Regions from separate parts of the Xanthomonas sp. WHRI 8932A genome, predicted to be linked through region 2. Evidence: predicted binding sites of a transcription regulator. Region 2 holds the regulator's gene; each other region holds the start of a gene.
The links. The regulator FliA, encoded in region 2, starts transcription of late flagellar genes. The targets are predictions, from matches to a motif close to TAAAGTTTNNCNNNCNNNGGCCGATAA.
Positions count from the first base shown of each region.

Region 1: a site for FliA is predicted at 8,228-8,254, ahead of VC212_RS10750 (STAS domain-containing protein). Genes of this name have one in related genera too.
Region 3: a site for FliA is predicted at 6,461-6,487, ahead of VC212_RS04290 (GGDEF domain-containing protein). Genes of this name have one in related genera too.

Region 1 covers NZ_JAYGQQ010000005.1:364,254-374,371, forward strand. Annotated here, with positions in the region: gene VC212_RS10720 (chemotaxis response regulator protein-glutamate methylesterase) at 1-897, opposite strand, end outside; gene VC212_RS10725 (protein-glutamate O-methyltransferase CheR) at 894-1,700, opposite strand; gene VC212_RS10730 (EAL domain-containing response regulator) at 1,705-2,988, opposite strand; gene VC212_RS10735 (chemotaxis protein CheW) at 3,014-3,529, opposite strand; gene VC212_RS10740 (methyl-accepting chemotaxis protein) at 3,540-5,693, opposite strand; gene VC212_RS10745 (chemotaxis protein CheA) at 5,760-7,769, opposite strand; gene VC212_RS10750 (STAS domain-containing protein) at 7,788-8,117, opposite strand; gene mfd (transcription-repair coupling factor) at 8,569-10,118, opposite strand, start outside.
Region 2 covers NZ_JAYGQQ010000007.1:341,685-351,802, reverse strand. Annotated here, with positions in the region: gene flhA (flagellar biosynthesis protein FlhA) at 1-1,605, shown strand, start outside; gene flhF (flagellar biosynthesis protein FlhF) at 2,437-4,116, shown strand; gene VC212_RS13720 (MinD/ParA family protein) at 4,103-4,987, shown strand; gene VC212_RS13715 (RNA polymerase sigma factor FliA) at 4,984-5,751, shown strand; gene cheY (chemotaxis response regulator CheY) at 5,787-6,179, shown strand; gene VC212_RS13705 (protein phosphatase CheZ) at 6,179-6,805, shown strand; gene VC212_RS13700 (chemotaxis protein CheA) at 6,808-8,463, shown strand; gene VC212_RS13695 (XVIPCD domain-containing protein) at 8,694-9,593, opposite strand; gene VC212_RS13690 (hypothetical protein) at 9,698-10,118, opposite strand, start outside.
Region 3 covers NZ_JAYGQQ010000002.1:334,389-344,506, reverse strand. Annotated here, with positions in the region: gene VC212_RS04305 (alpha/beta hydrolase) at 1-619, opposite strand, end outside; gene mdoH (glucans biosynthesis glucosyltransferase MdoH) at 870-2,807, opposite strand; gene VC212_RS04295 (M28 family metallopeptidase) at 3,556-5,205, opposite strand; gene VC212_RS04290 (GGDEF domain-containing protein) at 5,357-6,337, opposite strand; gene VC212_RS04285 (SulP family inorganic anion transporter) at 6,584-8,071, opposite strand; gene VC212_RS04280 (cellulase family glycosylhydrolase) at 8,283-9,758, shown strand; gene VC212_RS04275 (methyl-accepting chemotaxis protein) at 10,118-10,118, shown strand, end outside.

The sequences.
Region 1 (10,118 bases), on a different contig from region 2:
AGAGCGGAACAACACATCCACCGACGGGCGGTGCCGGTTGACTGGCGGGCCTTCCAGTACTTCGACGAAATATTGCGCGCCACTGCGGCGCAACAGCAGATGTTTGCCGCCCGGTGCGATCAACGCGCGCCCCGGCATCACGCGATCGTTGTTGGCGGCCTCTTTCACTGCGATCTGGCACAGACCGTTAAGGCGTGCGGCGAAGGCAGCGGTGAATTTCTCCGGCATGTGCTGCACGATCACGATGCCCGGGCACACGCGTGGCAGAGCCGTGAGTACTTCTTCCAGCGCCTGGGTGCCGCCGGTGGAGGTGCCGATGGCGACGATGCGCTCGGTGGTTTGCGACAGCGCGCGCCCGCTTTGCGCTGGCAGGATCACGTCGGCAGTGTGTTTGACCTCTGCTTCCAGCGGCACGGCAGTGACGCGTGCGGCCAGGCGCTTGACGTTGGCGCGTGCGGCGCTGCGCACAGTGGCGACCAGCTCGTCGGCCGAATCGGTGAGGAATTGCTTCAAGCCCAGACGCGGTTTGGTCACCACCGCTACCGCGCCGGCGGCCAGCGCATCCATGGTCACGCGGGCGCCTTTTTCGGTGAGCGTGGAGCAGATCACCACCGGAGTGGGGCGCTCGCTCATGATCTTGCGCAGGAAGGTGATGCCGTCCATGCGCGGCATTTCCACGTCCAGCACGATCACATCCGGCCACTGCTGGCGCATCTTTTCGATGGCCAGCAACGGGTCTGCGGCAGTGGCTATCACCTCGATGCCGGGGGCGTCGTTAAGCACGCCTACCAGGACCTGGCGCACCACCGCCGAATCGTCGACCACCATGGCCTTGATGGTGTTGGGATTGGTGGCGGGGCGATTGAACGCTGTGGACACAAGAGATCCCTGACTCAGGCTTTGCGGAAGATCGACGGTGCCACCTGGGTGAGATCGATATCGAGCTCGCTCAAGCTTTCCGAATGGCCGATGCAGAAGTGTCCGCCCGGTTTGAGGTTGGCCAGCACCCGCAAGATCACTTCGCGCTTGGTCTGGCCATTGAAATAGATCATGACATTGCGCAGGAAGATCGCATCGAAGCTCCCCAATGCCGGCAGTGCAGTGTTGAGGTTGGCATGCACGAACTGCACACGGTCGCGCAGGCGGCGTTCTACCAACAGGGTGCCGGCATACTCGCCCTGGCCGCGCAGGCAGTAGCGCTTGAGATACGGCTGCGGAATGCCGTCGATGCGTTGCAATGCGTAATGCCCGGTGCGCGCCTTGGCCAGCACGCGCGTGCTGATGTCGGTACCGACCACCTCGAACGGGCGGCCTTGCAGCGTATCGTCCAGCACCATCGCCATGCTGTAGGCCTCTTCGCCGCTGGAACTGGCCGCACTCCAGCAACGGAACGGCAGCCCGCCGCGGTGCTCGCCGGCCAGTTTGCGTAGCAGGTCGAAGTGCTTGGGCTCGCGGAAGAAATAGGTTTCGTTGGTGGTGAGCAGATCGATCGCGGTCTGGATTTCCTCGCGGTCCTGGCGGCTTTCCAGCAACTGCAGATACTGCGTGTAGTTACTGAACTGATGTTCGCGCAGACGCTTGCCCAGGCGGCCGCACAACATGGCCTTTTTGCCCGACGAAATGCTGATGCCGGCGGCTTCGAAGATGAAACGCTGGAAGCGCCCGAACTCTTGTTCGGTGATGGCGGTGGCGGTATTCATCGGCTCAGGCCACATCCGCATCGCTGGGGAGCATGTTGTCGCTCAATCGGGCGATGCGCACGGCATGTTCGCGCCACCAGTCCGACAGCATCGGCCCAGGCATCGGCGACCCCATCAAATAGCCTTGCGCCAGGTCGCAGCCCAGCTCGCGCAGCAGGCGCCAGTCATCCGGGGTTTCCACGCCTTCGGCCACGGCGGTCAGGTCCAGGCGGTGGGCCAGTTCCAGCGTGGATTCGAGCACGGTGCGCTGGCTGCGGCTACGATGCGCGGCCTGCACGAAGCTGCGGTCCAGTTTGAGTTCGGTGAACGGGATGCTGGCCAGACGTTGCAGCGACGAGAAGCCGGTGCCGTAATCGTCGATGGACAATCCGAAGCCATGCAGGCGCAGGCGCGCGAGCATGCTCAATGCATTGGCCGGCTCCACGATGGCGCTTTCGGTGAGTTCCAGCACCAGGTCCGCCGGGCGCAAGCCGTTGTCGCTCAGCTTGGCGCACAGTTGTTCGAGAAAATCCTCTTCGCCGAGAAGCCGGGGCGACAGGTTCAATGCCAGGGTCAACTGAAAGCCTTCGCTGCGCCAATCCACCAGCTGCGCAATCGCCTTGTCGATCACCTGTTGGGTCAGGGCGTGGATCAAGCCTTCGCGCTCTGCCAGTGGAATGAAGCGGTCCGGCCCGATCATGTCGCCTTGCGGGCGACGCCAGCGCGCCAGTGCTTCCACCCCGCGCAAGCGGCCGTCTTTCAGATCGAGTTTGGGTTGATACGCCACGCGGATTTCGCCGCGCCGCATCGCGCGATCCAGCCGCGAGGCCGCCGCGCCGCCGCTGGACATCAACGGCGAAACTGCCGTTTGCACGAAGGTCGGCACACTGGCGCTGGATTCGGGCTCGCATTCCAGCACGGTGGCCAGGTCCTGCAGGTTCATCGGTTTTTCGATGCCGCCCAACACACGCACGCCGGCGCTACGGCTGAGCTGCATCACTGCATCGATCAGGGCACCGCCGCGTTGCGACACCACCACCACCGGCACGTTGTGCTGGCCGCGCGCCAGCGCATCGAGCAGTTGCACACCGTCCATGCCCGGCATTTCCAGGTCGACCAACAACAGCGAGGGCGCGTTGGCGTGGACTAGCCAGGCCAACGCAGCGTGACCATCCACGGCACCATCGACCGTGCTGGCGCCGAGCTGGCGGCACAAGGCCATGGCGTGTTCGCGTTGCACCACGCTGTCGTCGACCACCAGCACCGGGCCGGTGAGCGTGCAGTTGCAGGAGAGAAGGGCGGGGCGCATGGGAATCCTTGCGTGCATGCGGAAGTCAGGCCGCCAGCGGGGCGGCGGGGAGCTGGGCGAGCGCATCGCGGCCCAGCACGGCATCGGCATCGAGCAGGATCACGAAACGCTCACCAATCTTGCCCATGGCCTGGATGAAATCGCGTGCGATGCCGGCACCGAAACTGGGCGGCTCGACGATATCGGCCGGTGCGATCTCCAGCACTTCGCTGACCGCATCCACCAGCAACCCGAGCACCAGGTGCGCATCGCCCTGCGCAATCTCCACGATCACGATGCAGCTGCGTTTGGTGATCGCGCTGGCGTCGCGGCCGAAGCGCTGCTGCAGATCCACCACCGGCACGACTGCGCCGCGCAGATTGATCACCCCGCGCAGCGCAGGCGGCATCATCGGTACGTCGGTGGGCGTGCGGTATTCGATGATCTCCTTGATCCCGAGGATGCCCAGGCCGAACATGTCCCCGCCCAATAAAAAGGTCAGGTATTGCTGCGGTGCCGTCGGCGACGGTGCGGTGCTGCTGGCGGTGTTGTGCGCTTGCATGGTGTGCACCTCAGAAGCTGGCGAACTGCGACTCGTCGATGGCATCGGCGGTTGCCGCCAGCATGCCGATCTGACGCACGTTGGTCCGTCTTGCCGGTGCACTGAGCGCCGTGGAGTGGCTGGCCTGCACCACGCGGCGCGGGCCGCTCTTGCTGCCTGAGCCAGCGCTGCGGCCGCCCGTGCCCAGCCGGAAGAAGCCCATCAGCTGCTGCAACTGCTCGGCCTGCGCGCTCATTTCCTCGGAGGTGGCGGCCAGTTCTTCGGCATTGGCAGCGGCCGACTGCGTGGTCTGGTTCAACTGACCCACCGCCGTGTTGATCTGGCTGACGCCGGCGGTCTGTTCTTCGGAGGCTGCAGCGATTTCCTGCACCAGGTCGGAGGTGCGGCGGATCGACGGCACCATTTCACCCAAGACGCGGCCGGCGCTTTCCGCCAACTCGACGCTGGAGCCGGCCACTTCGCCGATCTCGTGCGCGGCGATCTGGCTACGCTCGGCCAGCTTGCGCACTTCCGCAGCCACCACCGCAAAGCCCTTGCCATGCTCGCCGGCACGCGCCGCTTCGATGGCCGCGTTGAGCGCGAGCAGATTGGTCTGATAGGCGATGTCGTCGATGATGCCGATCTTCTTGGCGATGTCCTTCATCGCTACCACGGTGGCGCGCACGGTGTCGCCACCGTCGGCCGCTTCGCTGGCGGCCTTGGCGGCCATGCTGTCGGTGACGCGGGCGTTCTCTGTGTTCTGTGCGATGGAGGCGGTCATCTGCTCCAGCGAGGCGCTGGTCTCTTCCACGCCTGCGGCCTGTTCGCTGGCGGCCTGTGCAAGCGCTTGCGCGGTGGCGCTCACTTGCTCGGAAGCGCTGGCCAGATTTTCGGCGTTGCGGTTGACCTCATCGACGATCTCGGTCAAGCGGGTCATGGTGGTGTTGACGTAGCGCTGCATGTCGGCGAATGCGCCTTCGTAGCGACCTTCCACGGTGTGGGTGAGGTCGCCGTCGGCCATCGCGCCCATGACCTGGATGACTTCGGAAATGCTGCGCAGATTGCTGCGCGCGCGCTCCACGGTGTCGTTGATGAAGGCCTTCTTGCCAGGCAGTTGCGCCAGCGGCGCATCGAAGTTGCCGCGGCCGAATTCGGCCACCACCCCCATCGCCAACTTCTTGACCGCGATATGTGCGCCAACCATCTCGTTGATGCCGGTGGCCATGCTGCGGAAATCGCCATCGAAGCGGGTGCTGTCGATGACCACATCGATATCGCCGGCTTCGTGTTCGGCCGACATGTGGTTGATCTCGGCGATCAGTCCGGTGAGGTTGCCGCGCACCTGATCGATGGTGTCGTTGATGAAGCGCTTCTTGCCCGGCAGCAACGGCAGTTGTGCGGTGAAGTTGCCGCGGCCGAACTCGCCGACGCAGGCGATGGCCTGCTTCTTGACCGCGATGTGGCCAGCCACCATCGCATTGATGCCTTCGGCCATGCGACGGAAGTCGCCAGTGAAGCGCTGCGTGTCGATCACCACGTCGATATCGCCGGCATCGTGTTCCACCGACATGCGGTTGACCTCGGCGACCATGCCGGTGAGGTTGCCGCGGATCTGGTCCACCACCTCGTTGATGAAGGCTTTCTTGCCAGGCAGGCGTTCCAGCTCGGCGGCAAAGTTGCCGCGGCCGAATTCGGCCACGCAGGCCATCGCCTGCTTTTTCACCGTGATATGGCTGGCGACCATGCGATTGATGCCATCGCCCATGGTGCGGAAGTCGCCGTCGAAGCGCGCCACATCGATGCGTGCGTCGATTTCGCCGGCATCGTGTTCGCGCGAGACACGATTGATCTCGTCGTTGACGTGGCGGATGCCGCTTTGCACTTTACGCAAGCCGCGCAGCACGTCGCCGGCATGCTCGTCGCGTGTCTGCGGCAGGGCGACATCGAAGTTGCCACGCGAGAAGGCGTCCAGCGTGGTGGTGGCCAGGTCCAGCGCGCCGCTGGCGATGCGGATCGCCCACATCAGCAGTGCACCGCTGATGAGTGCTGCAACGATGCTGGCGCCGAGCAGGGCTGCATGCGACAGCGTCAGCGCAAAGCCGGCGACGATCACGAGGACGGGCAGGGCCACCGCAAGTGCGGCGGTGAACCATAACTGGGTGGCGATCGGAAGACGGTGTGACATGGCGAGAGTTCCTGGGGTCAGGTAACAACGAACGAGGCGGGTTGTAAGGAGCGAAACTGCGGATGCTCAGGCCGCCAGCGCGTCCTGGTTGGGATGCAACTGCTGAATCAGGCTGGGCACATCCAGAATCAGCGCGACATCGCCGCTGCCCAGGATGCTGGAGCCACTGATGCCTTTGACCTGTGCGAACACCTTGGACAACGGCTTGATCACGGTCTGCCATTCGCCCAGCAAGGTGTCCACGACCAGGCCGAAGCGTTGTGCGCCCTGGCGGATCACCACGATGCTTTCGCGTGCCGGCGTTCTGCCGCCGAGGGCGAACAGTTCACGCAGGCGCACATACGGCAGCACGCTGCCGCGCAGGTCGATGTAGTCGCTGGCGTAGTCGGGCGTGAACTCCACGCATTCCTCCACCACATCCAGCGGCACCACGAACACGGATTTGCCCACGCCCACCTGGAAGCCGTTGATGATGGCCAGCGTCAGCGGCAGTCGCACCGAGATGGTGGTGCCCAGCCCGGCAGCGCTGTCGATCTCGACCGTGCCGCGCAGGGCGGTGATGTTGCGTTTGACCACGTCCATGCCGACGCCGCGGCCGGACAGGTTGGTGACCTTTTCTGCGGTGGAAAAGCCCGGTTCGAAGATCATCGCGAACACTTCGCGGTCGCTGAGCTGGCGGCCGGGTTCGATCAGGCCGCGCTCGAGCGCCTTGGCCAGGATGCGGTCGCGGTTCAAACCGCCGCCGTCGTCGGTGATCTGGATGACGATGCTGCCGGAGTCGTGATACGCGTTGAGGCCCACGGTGCCGCGTGCGGGTTTGCCGTGTGCCACGCGCACGTCCGCCGGCTCGATGCCGTGGTCCATCGCGTTGCGCACCAGATGCGTCAGTGGGTCGCCGATCTTTTCCACCACCGACTTGTCCAGTTCGGTGTCTTCGCCGGCCACCACCAGCGCAATGTCCTTGCCGAGTTCGCGCGCCACATCGTGCACCACACGCTGGAAGCGGCTGAAGGTGCCGCCGATCTTGACCATGCGTAGCTGCAGCGCGCTTTCGCGCACGTCTTCTACCAGGCCGGCCAGGATTGAAGCCGATTCCAGCAGTTGCGCATCGCCGGTGCGCTGCGCATTGGCATTGGTGCTGCTGACCGCAATGATGAGTTCGCCGACCAGATCGATCATGCGATCTAGCTTGTCGGCATCCACACGGATCGAGCGCGCATCGTTGTTGCGTCCGCCCGCATCGGGCGCGGTGCGGGCCGGCGCCGATGCGGCGTTGGGCACGGCGGCAAGTACGCTGACCGGCACCGCGACAACCACCGGCTCGCTGATCAGCAGCGTGGCGGTGTCGGCTGGTGCAGGCACTGCGGCGATATCCAGATCGCAATCGTCGCGGACGAATTCGAACACCTCTTCGATTGCGGCGCGGTCGGCATCGCTGCGTAGCAGGATCTGGAAACCGAGGTAATTGGCTTCCGGGTCGAGGTCTTCGAACTTTGGCAATTGGCTGTAGTCGGTGCCGATCGACTCTACCGACCCGAGGCCGCGCAGATTGCGGATCAGCTTGAGCGGCGAGTTGCCGAAGCGCAGTGCGTCGGCGAAAAGTTTGAGCGAGATGCGCCAGTAACCGCTCTGTTTTTCAGGCGTGCTGTACTGGATGGCGGCAGCGGTGACGCCGCAGGCGCTGCTTTGCAGATAGGTCTGCAGCTGCGCCAATAGCGGTTCGGCTTCGGCAGCCAGCGCATCCGCATCGGCATGGCTGGGGTCGGCGGCAGTCTCCACCAGTGCATGGATATGATCGCAGCACACCAGCAGCAGCCCGATCAGTTCCGAGCTCAACGTCAGCGCTTCATCGCGCACCAGATCGAGCACGCTTTCCACCACATGGGTGAAGCCGACCAGCTGCGGCAGATCGAATAATCCGCCCGAGCCCTTGATGGTGTGCGCGGCACGGAAGATCGCATTGACCGCATCCGGCGACGACTCGCCACGCTCGGCTTCGAGCAGATGCCGTTCCATGTCTTCGAGCAGGTCCCGGCTCTCGGCCAGGAAGGTCTGCATCAGCTGGTTCATGTCCATGCGCGCGTCACCCGTCCGTTAGTGAATCTGTTCGCCGAGGCCGGCAACCGCATGCGGGTACAGCGCTTCGAGCAGGCCGAGCAGTTCGATCACATCGACCACCGCACGGCTGGAATCGGTCAGCGAAAACGGCCGTCCATCGGCCTGGATCGCCTGCTTGGTGGCCAGCAGCAATTGCAGGCCGGTGGTGTCGATTTCGCTCACTGCCGCCAGATCCAGATGCACTCCACCCGGATGCGCCAACGCCGGCTGCAACAGCGGCTTGAGTTCGGCGGCGCGACGAATCGTCATCTCGCCCTCAAGGGCAAGCGTCAACGGCGCGGGCAGATCGGGAGATGGAGTGTTCATGGGTGCCTCAAGCGATGGCGCACGTTGGGTGCGATGACGCGGGGAGAAGGTCGCGGTGACATGGATCTGCGTGGCGTGCTCTGCACACAGGGTCATGCCGGTCTATGCAGGTATCGGCGCCTAGCTGGAATATTTAGGCCAAATTCAGTCGAATGACGTAAATGTGAAATCTTCTAGCAGTTCTGAAATTAACTGCTCAGGTTTGTCGCAAGCAGGCTCATAAGGCGTTTGTCCTGGACAGTCCCGGGACAACGTGCGCGTGTTTCAAACACGGCGGAGCAGTGCGCATCGAGCAAGGGCAAGGGCTGCGAGCCCGTTGCGTGTGACGCAGATTGGCGCGATATCGAAGATGTCTCGCGCGCACGCCATGCACACAGGTGGTGCTCACCTGCGTGCATGGCGTGTGGTGCTGTCGAGTCTGTTGCGACGCCGTCAAACGCGGCCTTGCGCTTCAGCCCGGTGTCAGTGCGGCCAGCAAACCGCGTGCGGCGTTGAAGCGGTCTGCGCCTTCGGGCATCGGCAACTTGATGCGCAGTTTGTCCGGGCCATCCATGGTGTAGATCTTCGGCTGCTTCTGGATCATCTGGATGACGGTCATCGGGTCGATCGACGGCTTGGCTTCGAACACCAGACGCCCGCCGTTTTCGCCCAGATCCAGCTTGCGGATCCCCAACGCATTGGCCTGCAGCTTGAGCTCGGCAATCGCGAACAGGTGCTTGACCGGATCCGGCAGCAAGCCGAAGCGGTCGATCATCTCCACCTGCAATTCGCGCAAGGCATCGGTGTCGCGTGCACTGGAAATGCGCTTGTACAACGTCAGGCGCGTATGCACATCGGGCAGGTAATCCTCGGGAATCAGCGAGGCCACGTGCAGCTCCACTTCGGCGCCGCGCGCTTCTTCGCCGGCATCCAGATCGGGCAGTTTGCCTTGGCGAATACTGCGCACCGCGCGCTCCAGCAGCTCGGTGTACAGACTGAAACCGACCTCGGCCATCTGGCCGCTCTGGTCTTCGCCGAGCAACTCGCCGGCGCCGCGAATTTCAAGATCGTGCGTGGCCAGCGTAAAGCCTGCACCCAGCTCGTCCATCGAAGCGATGGCTTCCAGACGTTTTTCTGCATCGGAGGTCATCGAGCGCCGGTCCGGCACCACCAGGTACGCATAGGCGCGGTGATGCGAACGGCCCACGCGGCCGCGCAGCTGATGCAACTGCGCAAGACCGAAGCGATCGGCGCGGTTGATGATGATGGTGTTGGCGTTGGGAATGTCGATGCCCGATTCAATGATCGTGGTCGACAACAGCACGTTGAAGCGCTGCTTCTGGAAATCCAGCATCACCCGTTCCAGCTCGCGCTCGGGCATCTGCCCGTGCGCGATGCCGATGCGCGCTTCCGGCACCAGCTCGGACAGATCGCGTTGCATGCGCACGATGCTTTCCACATCGTTATGCAGGAAGTACAGCTGACCGCCACGGCTGAGCTCGCGCTGGAATGCTTCGCGCAGCAGCGTGTTGTCCCAGGCGGTGATGAAGGTTTGCACCGCTAGCCGGTTGGGCGGCGGGGTGGCGATGATGGACAGATCGCGCAAGCCGGCCATGGCCATGTTGAGCGTGCGCGGGATCGGCGTGGCGGTGAGCGTGAGCAGATGCACGTTGGCGCGCATCGCCTTGAGCGCTTCTTTTTGCCGCACACCGAACCGTTGTTCCTCGTCGACCACGACCAGGCCCAGGTCCTTGAACTTCACATCCGGCTGCAACAAGCGGTGCGTGCCGATGATGACGTCGATATCGCCACTGGCGACCTTCTCCAGCTCGGCCTTGATTTCCTTGGTGCTCTTGAAGCGCGACAGCACTTCCACCTTCATCGGGTAATCGGCAAAGCGGTCGCGGAAATTGCGGTAATGCTGTTCGGCCAACAGGGTGGTCGGCACCAGTACGGCGACCTGCTTGCCGGCACTGGCCGCAGCAAATGCCGCGCGCACCGCGACCTCGGTCTTGCCGAAAC
Region 2 (10,118 bases):
ATGGCCATCGATGCCGACCTCAACGCCGGTTTGCTGACGCGTGAGGAGGCCAAGGCCCGCCGCGAAGAGGTCCGCGAAGAAGCCGACTTCTACGGCGCAATGGACGGTGCCAACAAGTTCATCCGCGGCGACGCCATCGCCGCCATCATGATCCTGTTCATCAACCTCATCGGCGGCATGGCGGTGGGCATGTTCCAGCACGACATGAGCTTTGTGGATGCCGCGTCCACCTACACCCTGCTGTCGATCGGCGACGGTCTGGTGGCGCAGCTGCCGGCCCTGCTGGTGTCGTCTTCGGTCGCCTTGCTGGTGACCCGCGCCTCGCGGGCGCAGGACATGCGCGGCGCCATGATCAGCCAGGTGTTCGGCCAGCACCGCGCACTGGCGGTGGCCGCCGCCATCCTGGGCCTGGTCGGCCTGGTGCCGGGCATGCCGAACGTCGCGTTTTTGACGCTCGGCCTGATCCTGGGCGTGATCGCCTGGAAAATGTACAAGCGCAGCCTGGTGGTCGCCCCGACCGGCGACCCCGCCAGCGACCCCAAGGCCGCCGCCGCAGCCGCCACCGCGCAGGCCAGCGCCGAACTGAGCTGGGACGAACTGCGCCCGATCGACCCGCTGGGCCTGGAAGTGGGCTACCGGCTGATCCCGCTGGTGGACAAGCACCAGGGCGGCGAATTGATGGCGCGCATCAAGGGCGTGCGCCGCAAGCTCACCCAGGACATCGGTTTCCTGGTGCCGCCGGTGCATATCCGCGACAACCTGGAACTGTCGGCCAACGCCTATCGCCTGCTGGTGCATGGCGTGCCGGTAGCGACCGCCGAGATCTATCCCGACCGCGAGCTGGCGCTGGACCCGGGCGGTGCGCTCGGCCAGCTGGACGGCATTCCCGGCAAGGATCCGGCGTTCGGCCTGGATGCCACCTGGATCCAGCCGCATCAGCGCTCCTACGCCGAATCGATGGGCTACACCGTGGTCGACCCGGCTACCGTGGTGGCTACGCATCTGTCGCACCTGATCCGCGAACACGCCCCGGAACTGCTTGGCCACGAAGAAGTGCAGCAGTTGCTGGCCACCCTGGCCAAGACCGCGCCGAAGATGGTCGAAGACCTCACCCCGAAGGCGCTGCCGCTGTCGGTGGTGGTGCGCGTGCTGCAGAACCTGCTGATCGAGCGGATCCCGGTGCGTCAACTGCGCAAGATCGTCGAAGCGCTGGTCGAGCACGCCCCGCAGAGCCAGGACCCGGCCACCCTCACCGCCGCCGTGCGTACCTCGCTGGGCCGCTTCATCGTGCAGGAGATCGCCGGCATGTCCGCCGAACTGCCGGTATTCACGCTGGCCCCGCAGCTGGAGCGCGTGTTGCAGGAATCCACCCACGGTAACGGTGTGGCGCTGGAGCCCGGCCTGGCCGAGCGTCTGCACCAGAGCCTGGCCGATTGCGTCGGCAAGCAGGAAGCCCGCAACGAACCGGCCGTGGTCCTGGTACCCGGCACGGTCCGCGCCGCCCTGGCCCGCCTGGTCCGCCACAGCGTGCCCAGCCTGTCGGTGCTGGCGTATAGCGAAGTGCCGGAAGACAAACGCCTGAAGCTGGTCGGCACGATCAGCTGATTCGAAAGCACACCGTCATCGCCCTAATTCCGTAGGAGCGCACCCGGGCGCGACAGCGTTACCGGGACAGCCCCATCGCGCCCAGGTGCGCTCCTACGATGCAGCGTGCCCCCTGACCAGGCGCAGTTGACGCCGCTCTGCATGCTCAACCGCGGCAACGCGCGGTGTTCCGGACGACGACCTACCACTAAGCAACATCGTCGCCCCCTTTCCGTAGGAGCGCACCCGGGCGCGACGGCTTTACCGGGACAGCCCCATCGCGCCCAGGTGCGCTCCTACGACTGCATCGGCGCTCCGGTACAACCTGACAGCCTCTATCGCGTCCTCCAGCAATCGCCGCAGGGCGGCTACCAACCGCCAACGCCAGGCGCCGGAAATCCGCCACTCGGCAAAATCCCAATCGATTGCATGCCACCGACCCTGGGAAGCATGACGAGCGCGACGCTGTCGCGATTCGCGCGGGCGTTCAATGCGCTCCAAGACACGCGATCTGCGCTGCCGTCCAGCACAGGGACGCCGTCGCACCGGCACCCAATGCCGTCGAAAAATTCAATCAGAACATCCACTTAGCGCAGCAAGCCCGGCTCAGCCTCAGTACCCAGCCTCCACCGCGCGCGCCCCGCACCCACTCGCCAAAAACCCAACACCGCCGTTTTGGCACGCCGCGTGCATTAGCTCTGGCGAGACCGCAGACAGCACCACCGCTGCGGGGCGGATGGCAGGACTTGGAACAACCGAACGGGACAGGCAACTCATGACGCTGGCAACACACCCACATTCATCGCGCACCCGTCCGGCGTCCGGCGGGTCCCGTTCCTGGAGGCACGTGGCATGAAGATCAAACGCTTTGTCGCCCCGGACATGCGCACCGCATTCCGCATGGTGCGTGAAGAGCACGGCCCGGATGCAGTGATCCTGTCCAACCGTCGTACCGCTGAAGGCATCGAGATCGTCGCTGCCAGCAACTACGACGAAGAACTCGTGCAGCGTGCGCTGGAAACCGCACGCTCCGATGCGCCGATCACCCACACCGCTCCGCTGCAGCAGGCGCCCGTGCAGCAGGCTCCGGTGCAGGCCGCTGCCCGCCCCGCCGCTCCGGTGCATGCCCCGCTCAAGCCGGCCGCCGAGACCGGCATGAGCCACCGCCAGCGCGTTGCCAGCGCCGCCGAAGAAATGATTGCTGCGATGGCCCTGCGTCAGCCGGTCAGCGTGCCGCGTCAGGCCCCGGTGGCCGCCCCGATCCGCAGCGTGGTGCCGATGCCGGCCGTGCAGGATGTCGCCGCCCCGGTTGTGCAGCGTCAGGAACACGCGCTGTCGGCCGTGCCGGAACAGCTGTTCGCCGACTTTTTGACTACCGCCCCGGTGCAGCGCCCCGCCGTACAGGCCGCTCCGGTGCAGGCGCCGACCCCGGTCGTTGCCGCAGCCCTCGCCGCCCCGGCTTACGCCGCGCATGGGCAGGACGACGACGCATTCGACGACGAGGCCGACTTCAACCTGGACGACGCGCTGCCGCAGATCCTGCCGCCGGCCGCATTGCCGCCGATCGTCGTCGCCCCCGCCGCGCTGGCCGCGGTGCCGGTGGCCGCCGCGCCGGTCCCGCAGAACGACGAAGAACTCAAGCAGCTGCGTGGCGAACTGGCGCTGATGCGTCAGATGATCGAGCGCGAAATGAACCGCCTCACCGACGAGCGCCTGCGTGGCTCCCCGGTGCGTGCGCAGGCGCTGGAGCTGATGGACGACTACGGCTTCGATGCCGGCCTGACCCGCGATGTCGCCATGCAGATCCCGGCCGATACCGAATTGCACCGCGGCCGCGGACTGATGCTGGGCCTGCTGTCCAAGCGTCTGCCGGTGGCTCCGATCGACCCGCTGGAACGCGGCGGCGTGATCGCCCTGGTCGGCCCCACCGGTGCCGGCAAGACCACCACCATCGCCAAGCTGGCGCAGCGCTTCGCCGCCCAGCACGCCCCGCGCGACGTGGCCCTGGTCACCACCGACACCTTGCGCGTCGGTGGCCGCGAGCAGCTGCACAGCTACGGCCGCCAGCTCGGCATCGCCGTGCACGAGGCCGACAGCGCCGAAAGCCTGCTCGCGCTGCTGGATCGCCTGCGCGACTACAAGCTGGTGCTGATCGACACCGCCGGCATGGGCCAGCGCGACCGCGCCCTGGCTGCCCAGCTCAACTGGCTGCGCGCCGCCCAGCAGGTCACCTCGCTGCTGGTGCTGCCCGCCAACTCCCATTTTGCCGACCTCGACGAGGTCGTGCGCCGCTTCGCCCACGCCAAACCCCAAGGCGTGGTGCTGACCAAACTCGACGAGACCGGCCGCTTCGGCAGCGCCTTGTCGGTGGTGGTCGACCACCAACTGCCCATCACCTGGGTGACTGACGGACAGCGGGTCCCCGACGACCTGCACCGCGCCAATGCCGCCAGTCTCGTTCTTCGTCTTGAAGATTTACGGCGCGCTGCCGATAAGCCCTGTACTCCGGAGCACAACCATGCAGTCGCGTGAATACGCAAAGCTGACCAACGCCTTCCCCCTGACGGCGACCCGTCCCGAGCCTTTGGGCCCGGTGCGCACGATTGCCGTGACCGGTGGCAAGGGCGGCGTGGGCAAAACCAACATCTCCGCCAACCTGGCCGTGGCGCTTGCCGACATGGGCAAACGCACGCTGCTGCTGGATGCCGACCTTGGCCTGGCCAACCTGGATGTGGTCTTGGGACTCTCGCCCAAGTTCACCCTGGCCGACCTGATCGCCGGCCGCTGCACGCTCGATGAAGTGATCATCGAAGGCCCGGGCGGCGTGTTGGTGGTGCCGGCCGCCTCCGGTCGCCGCCACATGGCGGAACTGGCTCCGGCCCAGCACATCGGCCTGGTCAATGTGTTCTCCGAACTGGAACGCGACCTGGACGTGATGGTCATCGACACCGCCGCCGGCATCACCGACAGCGTGCTGACCTTCTGCCAGGCCGCTCAGGACACCGTGGTGGTGGTCTGCGACGAGCCGGCCTCGATCACCGACGCCTACGCGCTGATCAAGGTGCTCTCGCGCGAACGCGGCGTGGACCGCCTGCAGATCATCGCCAACATGGTGCGCGACCCCAACGAAGGCCGCCTGCTGTACGACAAGCTCTCGCGCGTCTGCGAAAAATTCCTCGGCGATGTGTCGCTGAACTATCTCGGCCACGTGCCGCAGGACGACTGGTTGCGCCTGTCGGTACAGCGTCAGCAACCCGTCATCAAGGCCTACCCCGCCAGTCCGTCGGCGCAGGCCATTGCCGAAATCGCACGCCGTACCTCGCGCTGGCAGGCTCCCACCGTGCCGCGCGGCAACGTCGAGTTCTTTGTCGAACGCATCATCCAACGGGGAGTGGCCGCATGAGCACTGCTACCGCAACCACGGCCACCGCGCAGTACCGCGCCGTGCAGCGCAATAACGCCAACGACGTGGTGACCCAGCACGCCGATCTGGTCCGCCGCATCGCCCACCATCTGGCGGCGCGTCTGCCGGCCAGCGTGGAAGTGGACGACCTGATCCAGGCCGGCATGATCGGCCTGATCGAAGCATCGCGCAGTTACGACTCCGACCAGGGCGCCTCGTTCGAAACCTATGCGTCGATCCGTATCCGCGGCTCGATGATCGACGAGATTCGCCGTGGCGACTGGGTGCCGCGTTCGGTGCACCGCCGTGCCCGCGACGCTGCCGCCGCAGTGCGCAAGATCGAGCAGAACACCGGCCGCGCCGCCGCCGCCACCGAAGTGGCCGCCGCGATGGAAATGCCGTTGCCCGATTACCTGCGCCTGATGGAAGACGCCGCACGCGGCCAGGTGCTGAGCCTAGAATCGCGCATCGAAGATCACGGCGAGCTGGACACCACCGCCAAGGGTGGCCCCAACCCGCAGCAGATGATGGAGCGTGGCGAATTCGGCCGCGAGCTGGGCAAGGCCATCGGCCAGTTGCCAGAGCGCGAGCAGCTGGTGCTGTCGCTGTACTACGAACAGGAATTGAACCTGAAGGAAATCGGCGCTGTGCTCGGTGTCAGCGAGTCGCGCGTCTGCCAGATCCATGGCCAGGCCGTAGTGCGTTTGCGCGGCCGCCTCAAAGTCTTCGAACTGGCCGACGCCGGTGTCGAAATTGACGACTAATTTTTTCGCGTATTTTTTCGTGTTAGGAGCTTGATGTGAATAAGAACATGCGGATCCTGATCGTGGACGACTTCTCGACGATGCGACGTATCGTCAAGAATCTGTTGGCAGATCTCGGCTTCACCAATACCGCAGAGGCCGAAGACGGCAACAGCGCGCTGGCTGCATTGCGCTCTGGCCCGTTCGATTTCGTGGTGACGGACTGGAACATGCCCGGCATGACCGGCATCGACCTGCTGCGCAACATCCGCGCCGACGCCAAGCTCAAGCACCTGCCGGTGATGATGGTGACCGCCGAAGCCAAGCGCGAGCAGATCATCGAAGCGGCGCAGTGCGGCGTCAACGGCTACATCATCAAGCCGTTCACCGCGCAGACGCTGGAAGAAAAGCTGGGCAAGGTGTTCGAACGTCTGGCGGCGACCGCCTGATGAACGCCACCGTGGAGACGAATGCCGAACGCGCTGCGTTGATCGAGCGTCTGCAAGGTGCGCTTGATGCACTGGAAAGCGGTGACGAAGCTGCGTGGAAGCGCGAGGTCGATCACCTCGCCGCCCTGCGCACGCGTCCGATGATGCAGGGCCTGAGCCGGCTCGCGCGCGAACTTGGGCAGGCGCTGGGCGAGCTGCCCACCGTGCCCGAAGAAGCCGGCGAACTGGACGATGCCTGCTCGCGCCTGGACCACGTGGTGGAAATGACCGAAAAGGCCAGCCATCGCACCCTGGATCTGGTCGAAGAATGCCGCGAGCTGGCCAACAAGCTGCGCGACGGCGGTCTGAATCAGGACCAGGGCGCGCTGATGGACCAGATGCGCCACAACCTCACCGAGCTGTCGCTGGCGCAGAGCTACCAGGACCTCAGCGGGCAGATCATTCGCCGCGTGGCCGGGATCGTGCGCCGCGTGCATGAAGGCTTCGGCGCGCTGGGCCTGCCGCCCAAGAGCACCGAGCCGAAGAAAGACGACGGCGGTCTTGCCGGTCCTGCGGTCAAGGGCCTGGACCGTCACGCGGTGTCGCAAGACGACGCCGACGATTTGCTGTCCGGATTGGGGTTGTAACCATGAGTGCTGTTCCAGACGATATTGCTGCCGATTTCATCGTCGAGGCCCAGGAAATCCTGGATCGCCTCGGCGAACAGCTGGTGTCGCTGGAACAGGCGCCAGACGAAGCCGACCAGCTCAACGCGGTGTTCCGCGGCTTCCACACGCTCAAGGGCGGCGCCGGCTTTCTGGCGATCAAGCCCATGGTGGAGCTGTGCCACGCCGCCGAAGAAACCCTCGGCATGGCGCGCTCGGGCCAGGCAGTGCTGCAGGCGCATCACTTCGATGCCGCGCAGCAGTCGCTGGATTATCTGCAGGCCATGCTGGATGCAATGGGCTCGGGCGAACCCGTGCCGCATGCACCGCCGTCGCTGATCGCACAGTTCGATGCCAAGAGCGGACCGCCGGCGGTCAAGGCCGCGCCCAAGGCCGCAGCTGCGGCGCCTGCGCACGACGACGGCCATGCCGCGCCGGCGCCGGGCGCCAAGGCCGCACCGAAAGCTGGCGCCAAGGGTGGCGCCGAAGCCGAACAGACCGTGCGCGTGGATACCAAGCGCCTGGACGCCATCGTCAATCTGATCGGCGAACTGGTGCTCTCGCGTAACCGGTTGAAGACCTTGCGCACCCGTCTGCGCGATGAAGAACTCGACCGCGCGGTCAGCGTGCTGGATATCGCCACCGCCCGCCTACAGACCGCGGTCATGCGCACCCGCATGCAGCCGGTGAGCAAGGTGTTCTCGCGCTTCCCCAAGGTGGCCCGCGACGTTGCGCGCACCCTGTCTAAGGAAGTTGAGCTGGAACTGGTCGGCGCCGAAACCGAGCTCGATCGTAATCTGGTCGAAGCCTTGGCCGACCCGCTGGTGCATCTGGTGCGCAATGCGATCGACCACGGCATCGAATCGCCGGCATTGCGCGAAGCCACTGGCAAACCACGCAGCGGCCATGTGCGCCTGTCTGCGCAGCAGGAAGGCGACTACGTCAGCATCGAAATCCAGGACGACGGCGCCGGCATCGACCCGGAACGTCTGCGTGAAATCGCCCGCAACAAGGGCCTGATCGATGCCGAAGCAGCTGCGCGTCTGAGCACCGACGAGTGTCTGCATCTGATCTTCATGCCGGGCTTTTCGACCAAGGCCGAAGTCACCGATATCTCCGGCCGCGGCGTCGGCATGGACGTGGTGCAGTCGCGTATCCGCGAGTTGAGCGGGCAGATCCAGATCCAGTCCGAACTGGGCCGTGGCAGCCGCTTCATGATTCGCGTGCCGTTGACCCTGGCCATCCTGCCCACGCTATTGGTGCAGGCCGGCGAAGCGGTGTACGCCCTGCCGCTGGCGCGCGTGGTCGAAGTGCTGCACGCACCGCAGACCTCGCTGGGCTGGTTCGACGGCCGCGCCGTGCTGGACCGCCGATCGCACACGTTGCCGCTGATCGACCTGCGCCGCTGGCTGGGCGTGCCCGCCGATCAACCGCCGCTGCTGACCGTGGTGCTGCTGCAGGCCGGCGAAACCCGCTTCGGCCTGGTGGTGGATCAGGTCCGCGGCCGCGAGGAAGTAGTGATCAAGCCCCTCCCCCGCGCCCTGCGCGGCCTGCCCGGCTATGCCGGCGCCACCCTCATCGGCGACGGCCGAATGGCGCTGATCCTGGATGTGGATGGATTGCGCTCCAGCGATCATTGATCTTTGGAATCGGGAATCGGGAATCGGGAATCGGGAATCGGGAAGACGATCCTGGCTGCCTGATCTAACGACAACGGCCGCGTACTGCGGCCGTTGTCGTTTCACTAGCAGCATCGCTGCCGATCTATGCCGCTACGCGCGCAGGCATGGGCGCGATGGTTTGGCGACGGCCAGGCTGCCGTGGAAGTGAAACTGGAACCGTTATTTCGGAACCGTTACTTCACTAGCCCTCACACCATCCGGTGTTGAGGCGCAATCGACTGCTCTCGCTGTTGCTCCTGCTGCTGGGATTGCTGTTGGCGCTGCGTTTCGCCCAAGGCCTGCAATTGCGCCAAGGATTGCTCGACGGGCTGCGCAATCGCATCACTCGTCTTCATATGCGCCATCTTGTGAGCGGGATCGCTCAACGCACCTTCTACAACGAAAACATTCTCGCCCTGCTGTACGGACTTGGTGTTCTCGCTCAGCACGACATGATCGATCCGCGACAGTCCGTTTTCTTTGGCCAGATGTGCGCTGCTTGCTGCCAGCCGGGCGCTGTTGTCGTCGTACTCCCGACCGAGACCCTGCTCAAGGCGGCGAACGGCCTCTTCTGCTTGGCGATACAGCGGATCTGTTGGAAGTCTCGCAACCTGCGCTGCTTCCTGTAGCGGAGATACCTGCTCACCGGGCGACCGCGCCTCGCCAATCACCTTCTGCCAAAGTTCCTGCTTGGGCTTCGGATTGTTGTGCTCCTCATTCAACTCACTTTTAGGCATAGGAGCAGGAATGCTCTTGATATCATCTACGTTTTCTACGGGTCTGATATCCCCCTCAAATCCTTTATCAACTCCATCTTTTGTCTTCCGGTGCAGTCCAGCATGATTGAGCGCATCCCATGTGAAGTCGATGCAACTGTTTTTAGCACCGTGATATTCCATATTGAATCCGTGCTTAGCAGGGGCCGCGCCGAAGGCCTCCAGCTTTTCATACTGTGCCTTATCGATCTCCATCGTGCGTGAGTAATAAGGTTTTTGATAGGTGTCGACATCATTGAACGAAACTTTTCCTGGCCCGCTAGCCTCGCCATGCTTGATAGGCGAGAACCCATAACTTTTGACAGTCGTTCCGTCGTCAATCGAGTAGTACATATGACCACCAAAGGATGTGCCTCCGGCTATCAACGGCGTACCTGCGGCAGCGACGTAGACAGTGACTGCATAGCGCTTTTCATGATCATCCATGCTCATTCCCCTCACTTTCCTTTGTAGGTGTAAGCGACAAGAAGTTGCGCATTAGCCGCAACCAGCGCCTCGGCGTTCTGATCAAAGCGCAGTTTGAGCCGATAACGGCCTGGCTGGACAGCATTGCTATAGCCGAACGCCAACTCCCTGGACGCGGTCTGCTCAGTAGACAAACCGGCGTCCTGCAGCGTCGTACCGTCCGCATCAAAAGCGAACAGACCAGGCGCCATACCATCAGCTGACAAGGGAATGGACGCCTGCTGACCTACTCCCACACGCTGACTACGCTGCAATTCCACGGCGACCGGACCGGATGGTTCAATACGCTCCAAGTGGAGCTCGGCCGAAACACCAGCGCTAATCAGCCTGTCAGCACTTTGGGAGACGGCAGTTGGATCGACACCGGTGATCCGCACACCGATGAAAACGGGC
Region 3 (10,118 bases), on a different contig from region 2:
CTTCCAGACAGACCTGATGGCCCATCGGGTAGGTCTGCCATTCCAGGGCGAAGCCGAGCGTGCGCAGGGCCTGCATGCTGGCCTGGCCGGCGGCGAACGGCACCACCGGGTCGGCGCTGCCATGCGCCATGAACACCGGTTGGCGGATGGCGGCCGGCTGCAACTGGCTGGCGGCCGCCGCCGGGTCCGGCAGGTAGGTCGACAGCGCGATCAACCCGGCCAGCGGCACGCTGCGCTGCAGGCCCACGGCCAATGTCACCGCTCCGCCTTGCGAGAAGCCGGCCAGCAGGATGCGCTCGGGCGGCGTGCCGCGCGCCTGCTCATGGGCGATCAGGGCTTCGACCTGGGCGACCGATTCGGCGATGCCGACCTTGTCGGCACGGCTGGCGAAATCCATGCCGACGATGTCGTACCAGCCGCGCATGCGCACGCCGTTGTTGATGGTGATCGGGCGGATCGGCGCATGCGGGAACACGAAGCGCAGCGCCGGCCACTGCGGGCGCACCAGTTCCGGCACCATCGGCGCGAAGTCGCTGCCATCGGCGCCCAGGCCATGCAACCACAGCACGGTCCACTGCGGGTTGGGTCCGGTCTCGCGTTCGATCACTTCCAGCATCATCCAGCTCCGCTTGGGGGCCGGGCATTATGCCTTGCGCACCGGCCCTGCCCCGATCACGTGGGCTCGAACGCGCCGGTCACCCGGAGCGCGTGCGGCGATTTGCCGTCGCGCAGTGGCCATGTGCTGCGCGCGGGCCGCGCCCTTCGGCAATGCAGACGCTGCCGGTGTAGCACCGGTAACGGCGACACAGCGTGGCCGGCGCGCAGCGGCGCAGCACGCTGGGTCCAATCGGGCCAGCAGGCCCAGCCGCTCAGATCAGCGAAGGTTCCAGCGCGGCGGCGCGGCGCAGTTCGGACGCACGCACCAGCACCTTGGGCGGGTCGAGCTCTTCGGGGATGCAGAAGATGCCGGCACGTCGCAGCGCCAGACCGCTGCGACGCAGCGAGGTCAGCGCCACCACCGGGATCGACACCGCCATGCCCACGATCACCGGCCCCATCCAGGCCGCCAGCGACGGCGAGACGGTGTACGCCACCGCTCCCATGAACAAGCCGAACACAGTCAGCCCGCCGTAGCTGCGCAACAGCGCCGGCCACGACAGCTTGCCGTCGTCGCGCACCTGCGCATCCCAACCGGAGTCCTTGCCGGCCAGCACTTCGAACACGCCGCGCGACTGCAGGTACATCACCACCGGCGCCATCAGCGCGGCCAGCACAGTTTCCAGCAGGATGCTCAGCAGCGCGCGAATGGCGCCGCCGCAGGCCTTCATCTCGCGTGGGTTGAGCAGCAGTGCGATGTAGCCGAGCAGCTTGGGCGCGAGCAGCACGAACATGGTGCAGATGAAGATCCAGATCGCATTGCCCTGGCTGCTGCCGTGCCAGTAGCGCGCAGGCGAGAACGGCAGGTCGCCGGCCAGGTCGATGCCGCCGCCGGCCAGCGGAATCCCGATGCCGATCAGCATCAGCAGGCCCCACATCGGCGCGGTGAAGTAATGGCCGATGCCGATCAGCATGTGCATGCGGCTGATCCAGTGCAGGCCCTTGGCGCTCACCACTTTGGCGTGCTGCAGGTTGCCCTGGCACCAGCGGCGGTCGCGGATCAACAGGTCGGTGAGCGTGGGCGGGCCTTCTTCGTAGCTGCCCTGCAGGTACGGCACCATGTGCATGGCCCAGCCGCCGCGTCGCATCAGCGCCGCTTCCACAAAGTCGTGGCTGAGCACGTGCCCGCCGAACGGCTTGCGCCCGCGCAACGACGGCAGGCCGGCGTGATCGGCAAACGCCTGGGTGCGGATGATGGCGTTATGGCCCCAGTAATTGCTTTCGGCGCCATGCCACCAGGCCACGCCGAAGGCGATGATCGGCCCATACACACGGCCGCCGAACTGCTGCATGCGCGCAAACAGCGTCTGCCCGTTGACCACGGCCGGCAGGGTCTGGATCAGGCCCACGTCCGGGTTGTTTTCCATGCCGGCGACCAGCCGCACGATGGTGTCGCCGGTCATGACGCTATCGGCGTCCAGGATCAGCATCTGCGGGTAGCTGCCGCCGAAGCGGCGCACCCAGTCGGCCACATTGCCGGCCTTGCGCGCGGCATTGTCGGCGCGGCGGCGGTAGAAGATGCGGCCATGTCCGTCGACGCGGTCGCACAGCTCGTTGTAGACCAGTTCTTCGGCACGCCCGATGTGATCGCGGGTGGTGTCGCTGAGCACGAAGAAGTCGAAGTGCTCCAGCTGGCCGGTTTCGGCCACCGATTCGTAGATCGCCTGCAGGCCGGCCAGCAGGCGGCGCGGGTCTTCGTTGTAGGTTGGCATCAACAACGCGGTACGCGAGCGCAGCGTGGGCAGCGGTTGCTCGGGGTCGATGCCGAGCTTGCGCCCGGCACGCGCCACCACGGTGATGAAACCAGCCACGGCGCTGGCGAAGGACATCGCGATCCATGCGAACAGCAACACGAACAGGCCAAGCAGGCAGCCTTCCAGCACGCTGACGCCGTCGGGCCACAGCACGCTGAGCATCACCCACACCGCGATGGAGGTAGTGACGAAGGTGCCGCCGATCAAATAGAAACGGCGCACGCCGATGCCGACCGGCGAGGTGCGCTGATGGCGCACCTGCAGGCTGCCTTCGCGCAGGCTCTGTTCGGGCATCGCCAACGGCGCTTCCGGTGGCAGCGTGGGCTGGCCGGCGTCGAGGGCGGATAAGGGGGGGATTGCAGTTGGTGCAGGGGGAAGGGTCACGGTGCCGTCCATCAAGGCTGCCTGTCGCACGCGTGCGACAGTGCGGTCTGCAGCGGGAGATCCATCCCCGCCACGCGTAGCGAGCGTACAAAGCGCGTCGCACGGGCAAGGTGCCCGGCGGCGTGCGACCAGGTCGCGGTATTGGCAGCTATGAAACCACTCCGATGCACAAACTCTCCTGGCGGCGACGCAACGTCGCGGCTCATCCTAAAGAATCGACCGTTAAAGGAAACGAAGGCCATCGTGCAGTCTTCGCCCCTCCCGACGAAGACCGCGCGGCAGACTACGCGGTAACGACCGAACGCAACCCCAACAGATTGCAGCCTGGGGCGCGTGCTGTCACGGCCTGCAAATCACGCAATGACCGCTATCGATGCAAGCGTTGTGCCATCCGTGGCACACAGCAGTGCAACCGGTTGCAGGATGTCGGGCGTGCCGGAAACGCGATGAAGCGGACTATCGAAGTGACGTGCTGCGCAGATCATGCCGCGTGGCGCGATCTCGCTTTGAGCTGTATGGCACCGGCGCGGCGGTTGTTCGGCCGCTCTTACGGCTTGCGCTGGAGCCATGACGCGCAGTGCGCTGCGACGATGCTGCGTATCCAATCTCGCGCTGCGCTGCGGCCTGCCCCACGCCAGGTATCGCGTGCGACAAATTCACCGCAGCGCGGTCTTCTGCGTGCCGCGTGAAAGACGACTGCGGCAAGGATGGGAGCGGCGATGCTTGGTCGCACGCTCCTGCCCCGCCCCGTCAACATGGCTTACTTGCGCGCGGTCTCGCTGGCATCACGGGTGGCGCGGAATTCCGAGTCGCTGCTCCAGTTCGGCCACTGGCGCGAATCGGCCAACTGCTGGCCCAGCGTGTACAGCAGGCCCAGATCGCGCGCGGCACCGGCGAAGGTCCAATCCGGCTTCCACTCATCGCCTTGCTGGTGATAGCGCTTGGCGGTGTAGTCGTCCGATGCCGCCTTGCCTGCGGCAATGCCGCCCACTTCCCAATCCTGCCCGGCCGCATACGACAGCGCCGGCACACCACGCTTGGCGAAGGAGAAATGATCGGAGCGGAAGAAATAGCCCGCCTGCGGCTTGGGGTCGGGCGTGTAGCGCAGCTTGGATTGCGCCGCCACGGTCTTGAGCTGATCGAGCAACTCGAGTTTTGCGGTACCGTAGATGCCGAAATCGCGCGAAGGCACGAACGGGTTCATGCCGTCCATGTTGATCACCGCCACCGTGGTGTCCAGCGGATACAACGGTTTGGAGGCGTAGAACTCCGAGCCCAGCAAGCCCTTTTCTTCGGCAGTGACGGCCAGAAACACCACCGAGCGCTCCGGCTTGGGTCCGCTGGCAAAACCGCGCGCCAGTTCCAGCAACGCCGCGGTGCCGCTGGCGTTATCCAGCGCGCCGTTGAAGATGGTGTCGCCACGCGCGTCCGGCTTGCCCACGCCGATATGGTCCCAATGCGCGCTGTAGATCAGCGTCTCGTCGGGACGTTTGCTGCCTTCCAGGCGTGCCACCACGTTGTGCGAGGTGATCACGTCGGACTTGACCTGGTAGCTGGCGCTCAGGCCCTGGCCCTTGAGCTCGACCGGCTTGAAGCCGCGGGTCTGCGCCTGCTTCTTCAACGCATCGAAATCCAGCCCGGCGCGCTTGAACATCGCGGCGGCCAGATCGCGCTGGATCCAGCCTTCCACGGTGGGATGCGCGGCGCGCGGGTTGTCGCGCACCACGTCGAACATGGTGTTGGTATTGGAGCTGGCTACGGTGTCCCAGCCATAGGAGGCCGGCGCGGTTTCGTGCACCACCAGCACACCCAGCGCGCCCTGCCGTGCGCCCTCTTCGTACTTGTAGGTCCAGCGGCCGTAATAGGTCATGCCGGCGCCATCGAAGGCGCCCTTGCCGGTTTCGAAGTCGGGGTCGTTGATCAGTACCACCGCGATCTTGCCCTTCAGATCCACGCCCTTGAAGTCGTCCCAATCGCGCTCCGGCGCCTTGACGCCATAGCCGACGAACACCAGCGGCGCGTTGGCGATGTCGACCTTGGACGAACCATCCAGCGCAGCGCGGATAGCGATCTCCTTGCCTTGCGTCAGCGCCTGCGGCTTGCCGGCATTGGCCAGCGCAAGCGTCGGTGCACCGACGATATCGGCGCGGCGCAACGGCACCGCCTGGGTCCACAGGCGCTTGCCATCTTTGAGATCGCCGCCAGGCTGCAGGCCCGCGTCGGCAAATTGCTTGCTCAGGTAGGCGATGGTTTTTTCTTCGCCGGCAGTGGCCGGGCCGCGGCCTTCGTAGGCATCGGAGGCCAGCTCCTTGACGTCGCGCGAGATGCGCGCGCCATCGAACGTCGGCGCCTGCGCCATCACTGCGGTCGAGACCGCCATTGCCAAAAGTCCCACGGCAAGTCGCTTCATTGCATACCCCAGATATCAGACAGCCCTGGAGTGTAGCCACCCGCGCGTGCAAGCGGCGGCATGCCGCGGGATTGGCGCCTGCGATGGCCGCGCTGCGCCGGACCGGCTGTCGGCACGTCGACACGCGGTAGGACGAGGGCGATGCGCGCGCTTAAAACAGGTCCACGCTGCCGGTCTGTTGCATGGTCTGCAGCAATTGCCCGCTGGCGATCAGCTCGGCGTACACCACGGCGCGATTGCGGCCGTGCTGCTTGGCCCAATACAGCGCCTTGTCCGCTTCGTCCAGCTGCTGGCTGATCAAGCGGCCGTGCGTCAGCTCCACGATGCCGGTGCTGAGCGTGACCTGCCCGACCTGCGGGAACACATGCTCGGCAACGGCAAGACGAAACCGCTCGAACAGGCTGATCGCAACATCGCGCTCCACGCCACGCAGCACGATCACGAATTCTTCGCCGCCGAAGCGGAACAGCAGATCGTCCTGACGGAACGCGCGCTGCATCAATTGCGCGACCAGCAACAGCACTTCGTCGCCATACAGATGACCGAACGTGTCGTTGACACGCTTGAAATGATCGATATCCACGATGCCCAGCCAGACGCTTTCGTTTGCCGGCGTCTCTGCCCCGCCTGCGAACAGCCGCAGGATCACATCGTCGAAGGTCTTGCGATTGCGCAGGCCGGTCAACGCGTCGCGCTGCGCATCGTCGAGCAGGCTGCGGTAATTCTGGAAGAAGCGTGCAAAGCCCTGCAGCATCGCCTGTTCGGCGGCACCGGGCGCGCGTGCACCGCCCACCCGCAGGCAGGTGCGGATACCGCGCGCTTCCATCATCGGATAGACCAATAGCGCCTGGCCATCCTGGTGCAGGTGCACCACATCGCCGGGGCCATGCACGTCGACCAGCTGGGCGCGCATCTGCGCATCCTTGAGCTCAGCCACCGTCAACGACAAGCGGCCGTCGTCGTGCAGGCGGGTTTCGGCCATGGTGCGGCCATCCGGGGCGATGCGCAGCAGCGACAGCTCTTCGGCGGTGCAGAGCTCGCGCATGGTGCGCAACAGGCTCAGATCGAGCAGATCGGCATCGCGGATGGCGGTCATGTCCACCATCCGTTCCAGCAACGGCGTGGCGCTCATTGGCGGCTCGGCCGGTACGCAGATGCAGACGCAGGCCCGCCTTGCCGGACACGGCGGGCTGGCGGACAACTGGAGTGGCAATGCGCAGGCTTCACGACAACGACCGGCAATCAGGATGCCGGTTCATCGGCGCCCCACCCGCAAACTTGAGGTCGGCGGCCGCCAAGGCTCAGCGCGCGGCCAGCCGCCGCCTGGCAGCGGACACGCCCGCCCGCGACACCGCTGGGGGCGGCTGCCCTGGAATGCTCAGGGCAGCGCGGATTCCAGCGCGTCTTCGCCCAGCGCATGCCGTTGCATCAGCCGGCGGCTGCCGGCATTCAGGCCCTTGACCTGTACGTCCAGGTCGTGATGCCGCAGCCGCTGCACCACCTTGTCCAACGCCGCCACGGCGGTGATGTCCCAGAAATGCGCGCGGCTCACGTCGATCACCACGCCGCGGCCAGGCACCTCGCGCGCGTCGAAGGCGTCGATGAACACATCGGCCGAGGCGAAGAACACCTGCCCGCGCACGTTGTAGGTGCGCACGCCATCTGCGCCATCGCTGTGCGCGATCTGCAGCAGCCCGGCCACCTTGAAGGTAAAGAACACCCCGCTCAGCACCACGCCCACCGCTACGCCGGCAGCCAGATTGTGGGTAGCCAGGGTCACCGCCACGGTAGCCAACATCACCACGCTGGAGGTACGCGGATGGGTGACCACGGTGCGCAGCGAACGCCAGTCGAAGGTCTCGGCCGACACCATCACCATGATCGCCACCAATGCCACCACCGGCACCTGCGATACCCACGGCTTGAGCAACACCATCAGGATCAGCAGAAACACGCCGGCGAACAACGTCGACAGCCGGCCACGGCCGCCGTACTTCACGTTGCCAACGGTCTGGCCGATCATGCCGCAGCCGGCAATGCCGCCGAACAGGCTGGCGGCCGTATTGGCGATGCCCAGCCCGGTGCACTCGCGGTTCTTGTTGCTGGGGGTATCGGTGAGTTCGTCGACCACCCGCGCGGTCATCATCGATTCGAGCAGACCCACCATGGCGATGGCCAACGCCGGCAACGCGATGATGCGCAGGGTTTCCAACGTCATCGGCACGGCCGGCCATTGCAGGAAGGGCAGCGCATTGGGCAGCTTGCCCAGATCGGCCACGGTCTTCAGCGGCAGGTGCAGGGCGCTGCCGGCGATGGTCAGCAGCAGGATGCACAACAGCGGCGAGGGAATCGCCGACAGGCCGGGCACGCGCAAGCGCGGCAGCCCGTAGATGATCGCCAGGCCAACACCGAGCATCACCCAGCTGGTGAGGTTGGCGCCCAGCAGATGCGGCAGCTGTGCGGCGAAGATCAGCACCGCCAGCGCATTGACAAACCCGGTGCGCACCGAGCTGCTGACAAAACGCATCAGCACGCCTAAGCGCAGCAGCCCGAACAGGATTTGCACCGCTCCGGCCAGCAGCCCGGCCGCCAACAGATACGGCAGCCCGTGTGCCGCCACCAGCGGTGCGGCCACCAGCGCTACCGATCCGGCCGCGGCAGAAATCATCGCCGGGCGTCCACCGCAAAATGCAATCACGATACCGATAACGAAGGACGCGAACAGGCCGACTTGCGGGTCGACGCCCGCCACGAAGGCGAACGCAATCACTTCGGGAATCAGGGCAAATGTTGCGACCGCACCGGCCATCAGTTCGCGCGCAGGTGAAGCGCGCCATTGCGCCAGTTCGGCACGCAGGAAAGACATTGGGGGACACTCCGGGGACAAAAAGGACAGCCTGCGGACAGTGCGCAGCGACGATAGTGTGCGGGAAAGCGACCGCGCCCGCAGCCCACCTGTGATCTGTGCGCCAATGCGCCTTTCTGTGGCTGCGATCACGCCGCGCGACGCGGACGCAGACCAAGATGCCCCCCTCACCGCGCTCGGGTGTCGAGTTCGGTTATCTAGGGAGATCACCATGTCCATTTTCAGGACCGCAAGTACGCTCGCACTGGCCACCGCGCTGGCCTTGGCCGCCGCCCCGGCGTTCAGCTATTCCATCAGCAACAACCGGGTTGTCGACGACAGCGGCAAGGTGGTGCAGCTCAAGGGCGTCAACGTGTTTGGCTTCGAAACCGGCAACCATGTCATGCATGGCCTGTGGGCGCGCAACTGGAAAGAGATGATCAATCAGATGCAAGGCCTGGGCTTCAATGCCGTGCGCCTGCCGTTCTGCCCGGCCACGCTGCGCAGCGACACCATGCCGACCAGCATCGATTACAGCCGCAACGCCGACCTGCAGGGCCTGACCTCGCTGCAGATCCTCGACAAGGTGATCAACGAATTCAACGCGCGCGGCATGTACGTGCTGCTGGATCACCACACCCCCGATTGCGCCGGCATTTCCGAGCTCTGGTACACCGGCTCCTACACCGAAGCGCAGTGGCTGGCCGATCTGCGCTTTGTGGCCAACCGCTACAAGAACGTGCCGTACGTGCTCGGACTGGATCTGAAGAACGAGCCGCATGGCGCCGCCACCTGGGGCACCGGCAACGCCGCTACCGACTGGAACAAGGCCGCCGAGCGCGGTTCGGCCGCCGTGCTGGCAGTGGCGCCGAAGTGGATCATCGCGGTGGAAGGCATCACCGATAACCCGGTGTGCTCGACCAACGGCGGCATCTACTGGGGCGGCAACCTGCAGCCGCTGGCCTGCACCCCGTTGAACATTCCGGCCAACCGTCTGCTGCTGGCACCGCATGTGTACGGCCCGGACGTCTATGTGCAGTCGTACTTCAACGACAGCAACTTCCCCAACAACATGCCGGCCATCTGGGACCGTCATTTCGGCCAGTTTGCCGGCAAGTACGCGCTGCTGCTGGGCGAGTTCGGCGGCAAGTACGGCGAAGGCGATGCGCGCGACAAGGTGTGGCAGGACGCGCTGGTGAAGTACCTGCGCAGCAAGGGCATCAACGAAGGCTTCTACTGGTCGTGGAACCCCAACAGCGGCGATACCGGCGGCATCCTGCGCGACGACTGGACCACGGTGCGCCAGGACAAGATGACGCTGCTGCGCACGTTGTGGGGCACCGTGGGCAGCACCACGCCGACGCCTACACCAACCCCAACGCCCACGCCCACTCCGACACCCACTCCGACACCCACTCCGACTCCTACGCCCACGCCGACCCCGGGCACTGGCACTGGCACCTTCAGCACCAAGGTCATCGTGGACAGCAGCTGGAGCGGCGGCGCGTGCAACCGCGTGCAGGTCACCAACACCGGTACCGGCAGCGGCACCTGGTCGGTGACGGTGCCGGTGACCGGCACGGTCAACAACGCCTGGAATGTGGTGTGGTCGCAGAGCGGCAGCACCCTGCGCGCAAGCGGTGTGGATTTCAACCGCACGCTGGCCGCCGGTGCAACGGCCGAGTTCGGCTTCTGCGCAGCAAGCTGATGTGAAAGGCGGCCGCGCGTTGCGTGGCCGCCGTCGTATCGCGCGACGGTCCGCCTGGATGTTCAGGAGATTGCGATACGCCGCGACATGTCGACCAAGCAAGTTGATCGACATGTGGTGCCTGCGATCTGTCTAAAGACAGCAGGCCTTTGGTAGGAGCGCACCTGGGCGCGATGAGGCCTTATCGGTAACGCCGCATCGCGCCCAGGTGCGCTCCTACGTTGCATGGGCGCTGCGGTTTTTATAAGCAGACGCTGCCGCAATCAGTATTCAACCCGCATGTGAATCAGCCGTTATCCATGACATAGCGCCCTGCGCGGCGCGTTCTGGATGCTGTTGCCATGCCCGTTGTCTCCCTGT